Regions from separate parts of the Arthrobacter sp. P4_F11 genome, predicted to be linked through region 1. Evidence: predicted binding sites of a transcription regulator. Region 1 holds the regulator's gene; the other holds the start of a gene.
The links. The regulator HrcA, encoded in region 1, represses chaperone genes, less so after heat shock. The targets are predictions, from matches to a motif close to TTNGCACTCGNNNNNNNCGAGTGCNAA.
Positions count from the first base shown of each region.

Region 2: AC1DRO_RS05040 (FmdB family zinc ribbon protein) is a predicted target of HrcA. The motif match lies at 4,610-4,636, and genes of this name have one in related genera.

Region 1 is NZ_JBFUJK010000001.1:180,253-187,409, forward strand. It holds gene AC1DRO_RS00805 (DUF4870 domain-containing protein) at 120-539, opposite strand; gene AC1DRO_RS00810 (DUF3097 domain-containing protein) at 683-1,534, opposite strand; gene hrcA (heat-inducible transcriptional repressor HrcA) at 1,853-2,866, shown strand; gene dnaJ (molecular chaperone DnaJ) at 2,944-4,074, shown strand; gene AC1DRO_RS00825 (16S rRNA (uracil(1498)-N(3))-methyltransferase) at 4,077-4,865, shown strand; gene AC1DRO_RS00830 (GerMN domain-containing protein) at 4,916-5,842, opposite strand; gene AC1DRO_RS00835 (DNA polymerase IV) at 6,424-7,157, shown strand, end outside.
Region 2 is NZ_JBFUJK010000003.1:97,016-104,172, forward strand. It holds tRNA gene AC1DRO_RS05010 (tRNA-Ala) at 103-175, opposite strand; gene AC1DRO_RS05015 (SDR family oxidoreductase) at 222-1,034, opposite strand; gene AC1DRO_RS05020 (hypothetical protein) at 1,143-2,141, opposite strand; gene AC1DRO_RS05025 (GNAT family N-acetyltransferase) at 2,285-2,905, opposite strand; gene galU (UTP--glucose-1-phosphate uridylyltransferase GalU) at 2,911-3,828, opposite strand; gene AC1DRO_RS05035 (5-formyltetrahydrofolate cyclo-ligase) at 3,933-4,583, shown strand; gene AC1DRO_RS05040 (FmdB family zinc ribbon protein) at 4,723-4,977, shown strand; gene AC1DRO_RS05045 (RcpC/CpaB family pilus assembly protein) at 5,212-6,006, shown strand; gene AC1DRO_RS05050 (AAA family ATPase) at 6,099-7,157, opposite strand, start outside.

The sequences.
Region 1 (7,157 bases):
AGCCTCCAATAGTTGGCTGCCGCATCAGCGGCCACAACACACCCTGCCGCACAAAACAGAGCCGGCCGCTGCCCCTGAAGGGCGGCGGCCGGCTCTCTTGCTTGGTCCGGGCAGGCCGGCTATTTGATCCAGCGCAGGTTGAACTCGTAGCGGTGCGGCTGGCCGCGGTTGACGTGGATGCCTGCCGCCACCGAGAAGCACGTCACGGCGATCCAGATCACTGTGGCGAGTACGGCGAAGAGGTTGCCCACTACCGGGATGAAGACCAGCAGATTGGCCAGCACTGCGGCTAGGGTCGGCGGCAGCGTGAAATTGAGGGCTTCCTTGGATTCCTGTGCGGTGAACGGGCCGCGGTCCTTGAAGATGAGGTAGATCAGCAACGACGGCACGCAGCCCAGGATGCCGCCGAAGTGCGCGAGCGTGGCCCACTGGCGGTCCTCGCTGGCCGTCAGCGGCAGCGCGTTTGCCGGAACGCCATGGTACGGGGGCTGGCCATGGCCAGCCTGATTGCCCGTGTGTTCGCGTGCGTTATCTGCCACGGTGTAGCCCTTCGGATTGCGGTGATGCGTTGCTGCCTGGGTTGTGCCTGAAATAGCCGGGACCGCACCGGAAGCGCGGCCGCCGTTTCAAGAATACTTGCTCGGGCCCGGAAATGGAGATCACGGGCGGCCGCCGCGGCGGACTAGGGCACGGTGAGGAAGTCAATGACCTCTTCCACGCGGCCAAGCAGCGACGCCTCCAGATCAGCGTAGCTGCGGACAGCCCCCAGGAGTTTCTGCCAGCCGAGGCCGATGTCCTCCTTTGTGGAGTGGGGCCAGCCGAAAGCCATCAGGATCCCGGTCTTCCAGTCCGTGCCGCGGGGGATCACGGGCCACTGCTCGATCCCCAGGACCGCGGGCCGGATGGCCTGCCACACGTCAACGTAGGGGTGCCCCACAATCAGGACGTTGCCGGCGGCGCCCGGTGAGGCCATGACGGCGTCGGCGATCCGCGACTCCTTGGAGTCGGACACGAGGTGGTCTACGAGTACGCCGAGGCGCCGGCCAGGGCCCGGGCCGAAGTCCGCCACGGCGGCCGCGAGGTCGTCAATGCCGTGCAGGGGCTCGACGACGATGCCCTCCACCCGGAGGTCATCGCCCCACACTTTCTCCACCAGCTCGGCGTCGTGCTTTCCTTCCACCCAGATGCGGCTGGCCTTGGCCACCTGTGCGCGCTGCCCCGCCACCCGCACCGAGCCCGACGCCGTACGGCCGGCCCCGGCGGCCGGTGCCGTCTTCTTCGGGGCCGGCGGCATCAGGCGGATGGGCTGGCCGTCCAAGAGGAAGCCGAAGCCGAGACGGAAGGACCGCGACTTGCCCCGCCGGTCCTCCAGGGCCACCACGTGCATGCCGCCGGACTTCTCCACCCGGGTTACGGCGCCCACCCAACCGGACTGGACCTCCTCGAGGACCATCCCGCGTTCCACCGGGACTTCCGGCAACTGGGTCTTGGCGGGGGCGGACAGGTCCTGGGGTCCCCAGTTCTGGTACGACATCTCTACACGCTAACTTTGCACTCGGAATGTACGGGCGGTCGGTGGAACTCTCCGGGGGCCGGAACCGGACCGCGACGACGCGGCAACGGCAGCGGCTGCCACGGTCTCGGCGCCGGCGTGACGGGAATCGCGTTCCCGCGGGCCACGCCTGGAGCGAATCCAATGCTAACAACGCGGCGACTCATATTAGACTGGTTAGCACTTAGGCATGTCGAGTGCTAACCCTTGTCCTGTGTCGGGCCGTCCGTGCACCACTTGTGGACCCGGACGGACGAGGGGAGTGGCACCGGCTGCGGGACAGTCGACAGGAGGTGGAGCGTGAGCGAACCGCGCAAACTCGAAGTGCTGCGCGCCATCGTGGAGGACTACGTCCATTCGCGTGAGCCCGTTGGTTCCAAAGCGCTCGTTGAACGGCACCATCTCGGCGTCTCGAGCGCCACGATCCGAAATGACATGGCGGCGCTGGAAGACGAGGGTCTGATCACGGCACCGCATACGAGCGCCGGCCGGATCCCCACTGACAAGGGCTACCGGCTGTTCGTCGACCAGATCTCGGCGGTGAAGCCGTTGTCGCCGGCCGAGCGCCGGGCCATCCAGGCGCTGCTGGAAGGATCCGAGGACCTCGACGACATCCTTGACCGGACCGTGAGGCTCCTCTCGCACCTGACCAACCAGGTCGCCGTCGTGCAGTATCCGCTGCGCAGCCGCGCCCGGGTGCGGCACATCGAGTTCGTGCTGCTGGCGCCCCGGAAAGTGCTGGCGGTCCTGATCGCTGACACCGGCAAGGTGGAGCAGCGCGTGATCGACGTCGGGCAGGACATTCCCGACGACGCGCTGGCGGAATTGCGGACGAGCTTTCTGGCCAGCCTGTCCGGTACACCGCTGAGCCTGATGCCGCAGCTGCTGCCCGCCGTCGTTGCCGGCGGCCCGCCCGCGCGGCGCGGAGCAGCCCAGGCGCTGGCCCGCGGCCTCGAGGCCCTGGCCACGAGCAGCCGTGAAGAGCGCATGGTCATGGCCGGCACCGCCAACCTGGCCCGCTCCAATGTGGACTTCCCGCTCAGCATCGGCCCCGTGCTGGAGGCCCTCGAGGAACAGGTGGTCATGCTCCGCCTGCTCAGCGAAATGGCCGAAGACCCGCGCGGCGTGACCGTCAGCATCGGTCGGGAAAACCCCTACGACGGTCTCGCCGAGGCCTCGGTCGTGGCCACTGCATACGGGCCGGACGCCACGGCCAAGGTCGGAGTGCTTGGGCCCACCCGGATGGACTATCCCACCACCATGGCGGCCGTCCGAGCGGTGGCCCGCTACCTTTCGAGGATCCTGGGCCCCTGACAGGCCCGGGACCGAATACGACTTCTTGCCCCACAGGCAGTGCCCACAGGCAGTACAACAAGGAAGAGATACACACTTTGAGCAGCCACTACGACGTTCTTGGAGTCTCCCGCGACGCATCGGGGGAGGAGATCAAGAAGGCCTACCGGAAACTGGCCCGGACCCTGCACCCGGACGTGAACCCCGGGGAGGACGCCTCGGACAGGTTCAAGGCCGTCACGCACGCCTACGAGGTCCTCTCCGATCCGCAGAAGCGCCGGGTCTATGACACCACGGGCAACGAGAACGGTACCGACAACGGGTTCGGCGGCGGCAGCTACTCGGGCCAGGGCTTCGCCTTCCAGGACATCTTCGAGACCTTCTTCGGCGCCGGTGGCGGCCAGGGCGGCCCGTCGTCCCGGGTCCGCCGCGGCCAGGACGCGCTGATCAGCGTCCGGATCGACCTCCGCGATGCGGTGTTCGGCGTGAACAAAAAGCTCGAGGTCGACACGGCCGTCATCTGCCCCACCTGCGAGGGGTCCTGCTGCCGGGAAGGCACCCACCCGGTCCGCTGCGACATCTGTGGCGGCAGCGGTCAGGTCCAGCGCGCCGTGCGGTCCATCCTGGGCCAGGTCATGACGTCCGCCCCCTGCGGGTCTTGCGAGGGCTTCGGCACCGTCATTAAGGACCCGTGCAACGAATGCAGCGGCCAGGGCCGGATCCGCAGCCGCCGCTCCCTCACCGTCAAGGTCCCGGCCGGTGTGGCCACCGGCACCCGCATCCAGCTGTCCGGCCAGGGCGAGGCCGGCCCCGCCGGCGGCCCCGCCGGGGACCTGTACGTGGAGATCAGGGTCAACAACGACGCCACTTACGTGCGTGAGGGCGATGACCTCCACGCGAGCCTCAACATTCCCATGACGGCGGCCGCCCTCGGCACCGAAATATCCCTCGACACCTTCGACGGACAGCAGGAGATCGACGTCAAGGCCGGCACCCAGTCCGGCGAGATCATCACCCTTCGCGGTCTCGGCGTCACGCACCTGCGCGGCCACGGCCGCGGTGATCTGAAGGTGCACCTGCAGGTGGAAACGCCGGTCAAGCTCGATCACGTCCAGGAGGAACTTCTCCGCCAGCTGGCCAAGCACCGCGGTGAGCACCTCACGGAAGGAAAGCTCGCGGCCAGCGGCGGCGTCTTCGCCAAACTGCGGGACCGGCTCGGTAACCTGTAGCGGTGAGTAACCCGGTCTTCTTCACCGCCCCAGGCGCCCTGGACCAGCAGGTCCCCGGCTCGGCCTTCGTCCTCGGGGGCACCGAGGCCCGCCACGCCGTCACCGTCAAACGGATCGGCGTCGGCGAAGCCGTCGACATCGCGGACGGCGCCGGCAAGCGCCTGACCGGCACCGTGACAGCCGTCGCTGCCGGGGAGCTGACCGTCGAATGCGTGGGCCTGGCTGAGGAACCACGGCCCGGAACACGGCTGGTCCTGGTCCAGGCCCTCGCCAAGGGCGACCGCGATGAACTGGCGGCCGAGACCGCGACCGAGTTGGGCATCGACGCCGTCATTCCCTGGCAGGCCGAGCGGTCCATTGTGCGGTGGAAGGCTGAGCGGGCCGCGAAGGCACATGCCAAGTGGCAGTCGGTGGTGACGGCAGCTGCCAAGCAGGCGCGCCGGGCATGGATTCCCGAGGTCCGGGCCGCCGTCGACGGCGCCGGGCTGCAGACGGTCGTAGCGGCGGCAGACCTCGCCGTCATCCTGCACGAGGACGCTGTGCGCCCGCTGCGGCAGGTACTCGAGGCCTGGCTGGAAAGTGTTGGGCCCGGCGAGGTTGTGGCAGACGATGCCGGATCCCGTGAGGTCCTGCTGATCGTGGGTCCGGAGGGCGGGATCAGTCCGCGGGAGGTGACCCGGCTTTGCGACGCCGGCGCAGTTACGGCCCTTTTGGGGCACCATGTGCTGCGTTCGTCCACGGCCGGGCCCGCCGCCACTGTGCTGGCCAGCGATATCCTCGGCCGCTGGTGACCTGCGGCAGCCGGCGCCGCAGGTGACGTGATGCCTTGTTGAGGTGACGGCTATTTGACCGTAAACCCGCGGGTGTCCTGGAATACTTCCTTGGCGCTGTCGGATGCGTCCACCTGGGACACCCGGACCTCGTAATTGCCCGGGCCGAGGTTCACGGACAAGGTGAACAACCCGGGCCGGGCTGCATCGGCCGAGGCGGTGGCGCTGCCGTTGAGATACGCGGTCTTGGCGTTGTCGCCGTCGCCGTCAACCTTGAGGATCGCCCAGCGGAGCTTCCCGCCCTGGACGGTGCTGCGGCCACTGATCTTGACCGAACCGTCGGCCACGGACGTGCCCTCCTGCGGATCAATGATCCACACAGGTGCCACCATCCCGGCGCTGCGGGACGTCGGCTCGCCCAGCCGGACATGGTTGAACGCGACGTAGTCGGTGTGCCCGTCCACCAGCACAACCACCTGGACCTGCTGTCCGGCATCGATGAGGCCGGCGCTGGCCGCGGCAGCTGTCGCCGTGTAGACGAGCTGCTGGATGGCGCGCTCGGCCATGGCCGCATCCACGTTGCTGTTGAAGGCATCAGCGGAGACATCCACCGTGATGACGTTCTTGCCGGAAATCGACGTCGCCAGCTTCTTCGGATTTTGCCAGGGCGTGAAAAAATCCGGGTCCAAGGGCTTCTGCGACATCATGACCCGAAGGGCGCGGGTGACGGGATTGTCCTGATCCGGAACGTCGCGGAACTCGCGGTAGAGAAACGCGTTGTCATTGGCCCGGCCGATCCAATACACCGGAGCCTTGTTCGACGTCTGGGCAGTCTCGAGCGGTGCGCTCGTGGTGGGGACGCCCGACGCCGGGGCGGGAATGAGCTCTGATGGACTGCTGGAATTTGTGATGCCGCTCTGCGGCGTCGCCACGCAGCCGGACAGGACGAGCACGGCAGGCAGCGCCAACGCCAGCGCGACGCGGCGGACGCGCCCCACCGATGGCTGCTGAGCTCCACGCTTCCTGATGCCGCTGTCCCTTCGTCTTAAGCCCCGCGTCCCGCGGTGATGATCCGTTTGTTGCCGTCGCCGGCCGCTGACAGCCGCCCGATCCCTCACCGGCCGGAGGCCGGCCCGGCGATGCCGGGACAGCCGGATTCCAGCATGGCACACGGGCGCGGCGCGGAAGCCGGGTTTGGGCCCTGGCGCCGGAACTGCAACGGGAACGATATGAGGCCGATACAAAGTTGATACCTAATGGCGTCCGCTTGTGGTTCCTTGCGCTGACGTGGTCCGGGCGAGGGGACGCAGCACCAGGCGTATCAGTGCATTGGCATGCCATCGCGGAGGCGGAGCCGTTTCCTCGCCGCTGCTGGGAGGCCAGCGTAGGGCGTCAGGGCCAGGAGTTCGACACTTTTCCAGATCGTCGGCCTTTGCGCCCAACGCTGTCCGCACCCGGTCTCCAAGCACTTCGGTGCGCAGCAGCGACGGGCATGGGAGGGCACGTTGACGACGGCGAGTCCGGCCAGGCTTGGTGGAGGGCCGGTGCTTGTAAGGGATGTTTAGGGCAGACTGGTGGCGTGAGCGGAATCCCATGGGTGCTGCACGTCGATCTCGACCAGTTCATCGCGGCGGTCGAAGTGCTCCGGCGGCCGGAGCTTGCTGGCAAGCCGATCATTGTCGGCGGTCGGGGCGACCCCACGGAACGCGCCGTGGTGTCGACCGCATCCTACGAAGCGAGGGCGTTCGGCGTGGGTTCCGGAATGCCCTTACGCATTGCTGCCCGGAAAGTGCCCGAAGCTGTGATCCTGCCCGTCGATCAGGAGGCTTACCTCGCGGCGTCTGAAACGGTCATGGCTACCCTGCGCGCGCAGCCCGGCGGCACCGTGCAGGTCCTCGGGTGGGATGAAGCTTTTGTAGGCACCGAGACGGAGAATCCGGAAGCCTACGCCCGGCAGCTGCAGGCCGCTGTCCTGGAGCGAACGCAGCTGCACTGCAGCGTGGGCATCGGCGACACCCTGGTCCGGGCCAAGGTCGCCACCGGTTTCGGCAAGCCGGCCGGCGTCTTCCGTCTCACTGCCGGGAACTGGCTCGACGTCATGGGCCGTCGGCCCACCAAGGAGCTCTGGGGCGTCGGAACCAGGGTGTCGGGCAGGCTGGCCAAACTCGGCATCAACACAGTGGCCGAGCTAGCCGCGTCCGACCCCCGTGACCTGGTCCCGGAGTTCGGCCCCAGGATGGGACCTTGGTACGCGGAGCTCGGACGCGGGGACGGTGCCAGTGTTGTGGACGACACTCCGTGGGTTGCCCGAGG
Region 2 (7,157 bases), on a different contig from region 1:
ATCGCATCGACCCGGAACCGGGCAGGGACGCCGAGGGCGGCCGGCAATGTCTTTTCACGCACACATTCGCGCACTCAAAGGTTCAAAAACCCTTGAAATCTGTGGAGCTAAGGAGATTCGAACTCCTGACCTCTTCGATGCGAACGAAGCGCTCTACCAACTGAGCTATAGCCCCGAAGCAACGCCGGTCCTGACGGAACGGCGTTGCCGGTGTCCCTAGGCTACAAACTATCTGCGCTGTTTTCCAGCCAGCCGCGGAAAGTCTCGGCGCCGTGTCGCGCTTCCGGCACCAGGTTCAACCCCTCGCGCAGGTAGCGGCCCATCGCTCCGGGCAGTGGGAAGCGCACGAGTTGACCCTTTGCGCGGGTGGCCCGCTGCCATTCCCGGGCAAAGTCGACCATGTCTTTGGATTCCGGGCCGCCGAGGTTCAGTACCCGGTGCCGCGGGCCCGCGGCTGGAACGGGCGCCGGTTCAACGGCGGTCTCCAGCAGCACCGCGGCTGCGTCGGCCGGCGATACCGGCTGAAACCTGGCACCTCTGACCACGGGGATGATCCGCAGCTTTGAGCCGGCGCCGAACATCATCGCGAGCAATGAGTGGAACTGGGTGGCCCGGACCACCACGGTCTCGAGTCCGGACAGCTCGTAGGCGTGTTCTTTGGCAGCTTTCGACCGGTAGAAGGAGGAGTTGCTGCGATCGCAGTTCACGATGGACAGCATGACGGCCCTGGCCGTTCCCGCGTCCTGTGCAGCGGCCAGAAGCAGCGCACCGCCGTCGGCGAAGTTCTTGCGCGCCTTCCCGGCGCGTCCGTCCAGGCAATCGATCACGACGTCGGCGCCGGCCAAGGCGGCCGCTATCCCCCCTCCCGTCGTGACGTCCGCGCGGAAGTATTCCGCGCCCCGGATGTTGCCGGCGGCGCCGGCCCCTGGCGGGTTGCGGCTAAGGACGGCCACGGCGTGCCCGGCGTCGACGGCCAGGCGCACCACTTCTCGGCCCACTTGCCCGGTTCCACCGGCAACGCAGATCCTTGTCATGACCCGAGGCTACCGCAGCGAAGCCCGCCGGCGACGCTGCGGGGAAATGGAAAACCCCGGGCCGCCATCGCTGGCTGCCCGGGGTAATCTCCGGAAGGACTGGTCGGATCAGGCGCGGCGCCGCTGGAGGACGTCATCCAGGTTGCTCAAGGCGCTCTGGGCCTTGCTGAGCTGCTTCGACTCAGAATCGTCGGCGGTCTGCGGATCGGACGCCGCCGGTCGCGCCGAGGCCTGTTTGAGAGACGGTTTCCCTACGGCCTTCGGCGCCTCGGGAAGGTCGAGGGGCATTGGGGCTGCACGTTCGGCCTTCGGCGCTTCGACGTAGGTGGGCTTGGGAACCTCGACGGGCTCCCAGCTCGCGCCCTCCGCTACTGCACCCGTGTCGGCTGCCATGGCCGCCGAGGCATCCCCAGAGGCGACGGCTTCAGCGAGGGCGGCCTGGCGGAGTTCCAGTGCGGTCAGCGGCTTCGGCGCGGGCTCGGGCGTGTCGCGGCCCGCTTCGGCGTCGAAGAGCGGGCTTTCCGGCCGGGCAGCGGGACGTCCGTCGGGAAGGGAGGGGGTCTGTTCGGGCACGGACGGCCGCGCAGGGGTGCGTTCCGGGCTGCCCATGGCTTCACGGAATGCAGCGTTGATCTTCCGCCGGCGATCGCGGACGGCAAGACGGCGAAGCAGCGCCACTGCGGCGAAGGCGCCCAAGAGGGCGGTCACCGGCAGCCAGCCTGAACCGATGCCGAAAAGTCGAAGGACTCCGGACACCACTGCCGTGAGGAGCGCCAGGAGCCCGGCTACCGCCAGCACCAGCCGCCCCCAACGAATCCGGAACGCCGGGGAGCCCGCCGCAGCAATCGGGCTCACCCGAGGGGTCGCCGCTTTGCCCGCCCCGGGCCCAGGTGTGCCGCCGGCAGGGTCTGCGCGCTGTGTGCTGATCATGGGTTTCTCCTGCTGCGCCGCCATTTTCATAACCTTCCCCGCATGTGGATCTGCTGGTTCCATGTCAATGACATCCGCCAGGAATTCGCCTGCAGGCTGCAGCTGGTGGCGTCCGTTCCGGAGAACGTAAGGCGCCACCCACACGATCCAGAGCGCAACAGCAATGACAAGGATCACAGAGCTGCTAAGAGGGAAGTCCACACTCAAAACCGTATGAGGTATATGGGGTGCTGCCCCGCATTGTCAGGGGTGTGTCGCGCACGCAGCGGCGACTGGCCGGCGTCGGGGCGTCGTGGCTGGTCAGGCGGCTATCACGGGCATCAGGACTGGCGGGTTCTCAGCCACCGCGCGAGAAGGCCCTCCGGCACTTCCTCAGCCGTGAGCGCGAAGGTCCGGTGGTCTGCCCATTCACCGTTGATGTGCAGGAACCGGGGCCGGAATCCCTCGTCACGAAACCCGAGTTTCTCCACCACGCGCAGGCTCGGCGTGTTCTCCGGCCTGATGTTGATCTCCATGCGGTGCAGGCCAAGGGTGCCGAAGCAATAGTCGGTCGCCATGGCCACGGCGGTCGGGGCGATCCCCCGGCCGGCCCGTTCCTTGTCGACCCAATAGCCAAGCGTCGCCATCATGGCCGACCCCCAGACGATCGAGGACACCGTCAGCTGCCCCACGATCACCGGAGCCTGATGGCCTGGAGTCCATTCCGCGATTACGAACGGCAAGGCCGTGGCCTGCGCGGCCTGCGCCTTGAGCGAGCGCACCATCTGCCGGTAGTCCGGCAGGCCGCCGCCGGGGACCGGGTTCGATGCCTCCCAGGGGGCCAGCCACTCGCAGTTGCGGGACCTGAGCGCTGTCCATTCCTTGCGGTCCCGGTACCGGATCGGGCGCAACAGGATATCGCCGCTCTCCAAGGTCACCGGCCAGGTGAAGCTGCCCCCCACGGGAGTTATTTGGCGAGGCTGGGGGCCAGGCTGGACGCGAAGCCGGGCAGCCATTCGCGCAGGCCCGGGCCGAGGTCCTCACTGTCGCAGGCGAGCTGGACACAGGCCTTGAGGTAGCTGAGCTTGTCGCCGGTGTCGTAGCGACGGCCGCGGAAGATGACGCCGTACACGCCGTAGCCCTCGCCGGTGCCGGCCGAGAGTTCCTGCAGGGCGTCCGTGAGCTGGATTTCCCCGCCGCGGCCGGGCGCGGTGCGCTCCAGCACTTCAAAGACGGCCGGGTGCAACACGTAGCGGCCAATCACGGCCAGGTTGGACGGGGCGTCCGCGACATCGGGCTTCTCCACGAGCTGGTTGATGCGGACGTAGTCCTCACCGCCGATTGCCTCGACGTCCGCGCAGCCGTAGGCACTGATCTGGGACGGGTCCACCTCGATCAGAGCGACCACCGACCCGCCGGTCTTGGCCTGGACCTCGATCATGGTGCTGAGGAGCTCATCGCGGGCGTCAATGAGGTCATCTCCCAGGAGGACGGCGAACGGCTCCTGCCCGACGTGTTGCTTGGCCCGGAGGACGGCGTGGCCGAGGCCCATGGGATCGCCCTGGCGGACGTAGTGGATGTCACCGAGGTTGCTGGCGGCCTGGATGGATTCGAGCTTCGCAGTGTCACCCTTCGCCTTCAGGGTGGACTCCAGCGCGGGGACGCGGTCGAAGTGGTCCTCCAACGCCCGCTTGTTGCGGCCAGTGATCATCAGGATGTCGTTCAGGCCGACATTCACGGCCTCCTCGACGACGTACTGGATGGCCGGCTTGTCAACGACAGGCAGCATTTCCTTGGGCATGGCCTTTGTGGCCGGGAGAAACCTGGTACCAAGGCCCGCGGCGGGGATAACGGCCTTGCGGACGGAAGCGATGGGTGTATTCACACGACTAATCTAACGGAGGGACCAATCATTGCGTAATCATTATGCGAACCGCCTGCCGGGCCCCCCGGTGCAGCGCGGCCGCAAGAGGCAGAGGACGGGCCAAGATGGCGTCAAAAGATGAAATTCGATCCAGCCACAGGGCGGCGCGTTCTGCACTCCCGCTGGCCGCACAGGACACCGCCGCGGCGGGCATCGCCAGCCATGGGCTCGAGTGGGCCTCCGGGCTTGGCCGCGGCCGCCAGGGCACCTTCGCTGCGTACCTCGGGGTGGGCGCCGAACCGCCCACACTGCCACTGCTGACTGCCCTGGTCGAGGCCGGGCACAAGGTGCTGCTGCCCGTTTGCGAACCCGACATCGAGCTCAGCTGGGTTTACTGGACTCCCCAGTCCGGGTTTGTCCGCAGCCGGTACGCGCCTATCCAGGAGCCTGTCGGAGAGCGACACGGTACCGAAGTCATGCGGGACGCCACCGCAATCTTCCTGCCGGCCACCGCGGTGGATTTCTCGGGCAACCGAATCGGGCAAGGCGGCGGCTACTACGACAAGTTCCTTGCCGCCCTGGCTGCCATGTCCTCCGCGCCCGACGGGGCGGTGGACATGGCAGCCGACGCTGTCACGTTGCCGACTGCCGCCGTCGTCTATGACACGGAGGTGCTGCCCGCAGGCAGCATCCCCGCGGAGTCGTTCGACCGGAAAGTCGACACGGCGCTGACCCCGGGCGGGATCATCCGGCTCGGCCGATCCCGGGCCGCCTGATCCGGGTTCCCGCCAAGGTGATAGAATTGGCACTCAGGCCCTGCGACTGCCAAAGACGGAACAGGTCGATAGACATATCGGCGGTGATCCGGACTCGGCGGCACGGGACCTGCTCGTTTGCCCCTGAGGAGGATTTCCAGTGCCCACGTATGCATACGCCTGCAAGGACTGCAGCCACGCCTTCGAGATCGTGCAGTCGTTCAGCGACAACTCCTTGACGTCCTGCCCCGAGTGCCAGGGCACGCTGCGCAAGAAGTTCAACAGCGTCGGCGTAGTGTTCAAGGGCTCCGGCTTCTACCGGACCGATTCGCGCGACACCAAGGGCAGCACGGTTTCCCCGGCTCCTGCAGCTCCCGCGGCCACCCCCGCGCCCGCCGCCGCCGCCGCCAGCTAAGGCACCTGCCGGGTTGGCGCCGGCCGCCGGCTGATGCTGGGCACTGCCCGGCGCTGGCCGCTGTTGCCGTTGTCCACATAGGACGTTCCGCGGCTGCCGCCGCTCTGCGCGGATCCGTAGCGTGGCGGCATGGAACTTTTCCTCACCGCGGTTTCCCCGCCTTCGTTTAAGACGGCTGCCCCGGCGGCGTCCGGGCCGTCTTCCGCGCCTTCGTTCAGGCCGTTCCGCGCCGCAATGCCTGAAGCGGGCACCGGCCGCTGGTCCCGTACCGGGATCCGCCCCGCAAGCCTTCCTGCCGCCACGTTTTCCGCCGCACGCCTCCCGTTCCGGAGTCGGATCGGTACCGCGAAACCCCGCCGGCGTCCGCCCCGCGGCCGTCCGTCGTGGCGCCGCCTGCGCAGCTGGCTGAACCGGAACCGGCGGCTGATCGCGGCTCTCCTGTTCTGCATCCCCGCCGGACTGACAGTTCAGCAACTGGCTCCAGCGCCGATTGACACTGTCGCAGCCTTCGCCGCCGCGGCCGATCTGCCCGCTGGAAAGTCCCTGGAACCCGGCGATCTCAGCAGGATCAGCGTGCCACGCGGCCTTATTCCTGCGGGCAGCCCCGGCAGCGAGACCGCCTTCGAGGGAAAACAGCTGGCCGCACCGTTGCGCCAGGGACAGCTCCTCACCGACGCCCAGATCCTGGGACCGGGCCTGCTCGCCGGAAGCCCACGCGGCTCCGCGGCCGTGCCGCTGAGGATGGCAGATCCGGCCTCCATCCAACTCGTCTCCCCCGGGCAGCTCGTCAATGTGGTGCTGACTGCCGGCAACGGCATGGAACAACCCGGCGAAAGCCAAATCCTGGCCGAAGCCGTGCCAGTGCTCTGGACGTCGGCGCAGGGCGGCAAGGCCAGCCCCTGGCCCGCTACTGCGGAGACTGACGGGCTGGTGGTGGTGGCAGCGACCGCCGAGCAGGCCCGAAGGCTGGCGGGCGCGTCGACCCAGGGCAAATTGTTTTTCGTGCTTGTGGCGTCACCGCCGGGCTAGCTGTCCAGCCAGCAGGGCGTTCCCGCCGGGCCAGTGGCCGGGCGGTTTGCTCCGACGCAGGCCGCGCCCGCAGGCTCCGAGCTTGGGGCCCGTCAGCCCCAGTGCGGAGGCTTCTGTTCCTGGAGCCAGGCGTCGTGATCGTAATTATCAGGCTGGTCACCCCAACGCCGGGGGTCGTCTTCCGCCGCCTTGTTCGGCAGCACACCCTCCGGAACGGTGGCCTGTGCCTCGGAGCGGCGGGACGTCTCCTTCGCGGCCTCCTGGTCCGGCCCGTCGCCGGGCGATTCCCCGGTCGTTTCGCCGGACTTCGGCCCAGCGGTGTCGGCCGCGGCGCCGGTCGATTCACCGGTCTTCGGCCCCGCGGTGTCGGCCGTGGCCCCCGCCACGCCGGCTTCGCGGGCGCCGGTGTCGCCGGTCTTGCCGGCGTCGTTCGTGTTGTCGGTGTCGCCGGTCTTGCCGGTGTTGCTGGTGATGCCGTCCGCACTCATGCCGCCGGCCTCCTTACTGCCTGTATCGCCTGTCATTGCGGATGCTGGTGCCTGCCGGCGGAATTCTTGGCCGGCAGTTTCGTGGCCGCGGAATACCTGTCCCGAGGGTTCGGCCGCCACGTGGTGCTCGGCGGCCCGCGCCTCGTCGATCGCCAGGTGCTCAATGCCGTCGTCGAAGAACCCGGGCGATGTCCGCAACCGGCTGGACACGGCGGGCTTCTCCAACCCGAGGTAGCCGCCAATCCGGTCGGCGCAGGCCGAGGGGTCGGTGAAGACCTCTATGGTCCACAGGGGCATGTACCGCCAGCCAAGCCGCTCCAGGAGTTGCGGCCGGAGCCTGCTCCGTTCCCGGACGCTCATCCGCCGGTAGTGGCTGGTGCCATCCGACTCGATCGCCACCGGACGGGGAATCTCCGCATCGTCCTGGCCGATCGTGGTCATCGGATCGGCGGCCGCCACCATGTTCAGGACGCCGTCGTACTGGTGCCACACCCGTGCCCCGCGGGCCCGGAGCCGGTCTCCCAGGTCGGCCACGAGCGGATCGGCACCGAGCGCCTGCTCGCTGGCCGCTGCCCGGGAGGCGGGGCTGCCAAGGTCCGTGTTGCCCGCGATCTCACGGTCCAGGAGTTCGTAGAAGTCCACGGCGCCGTGGCTGAGGCGGCT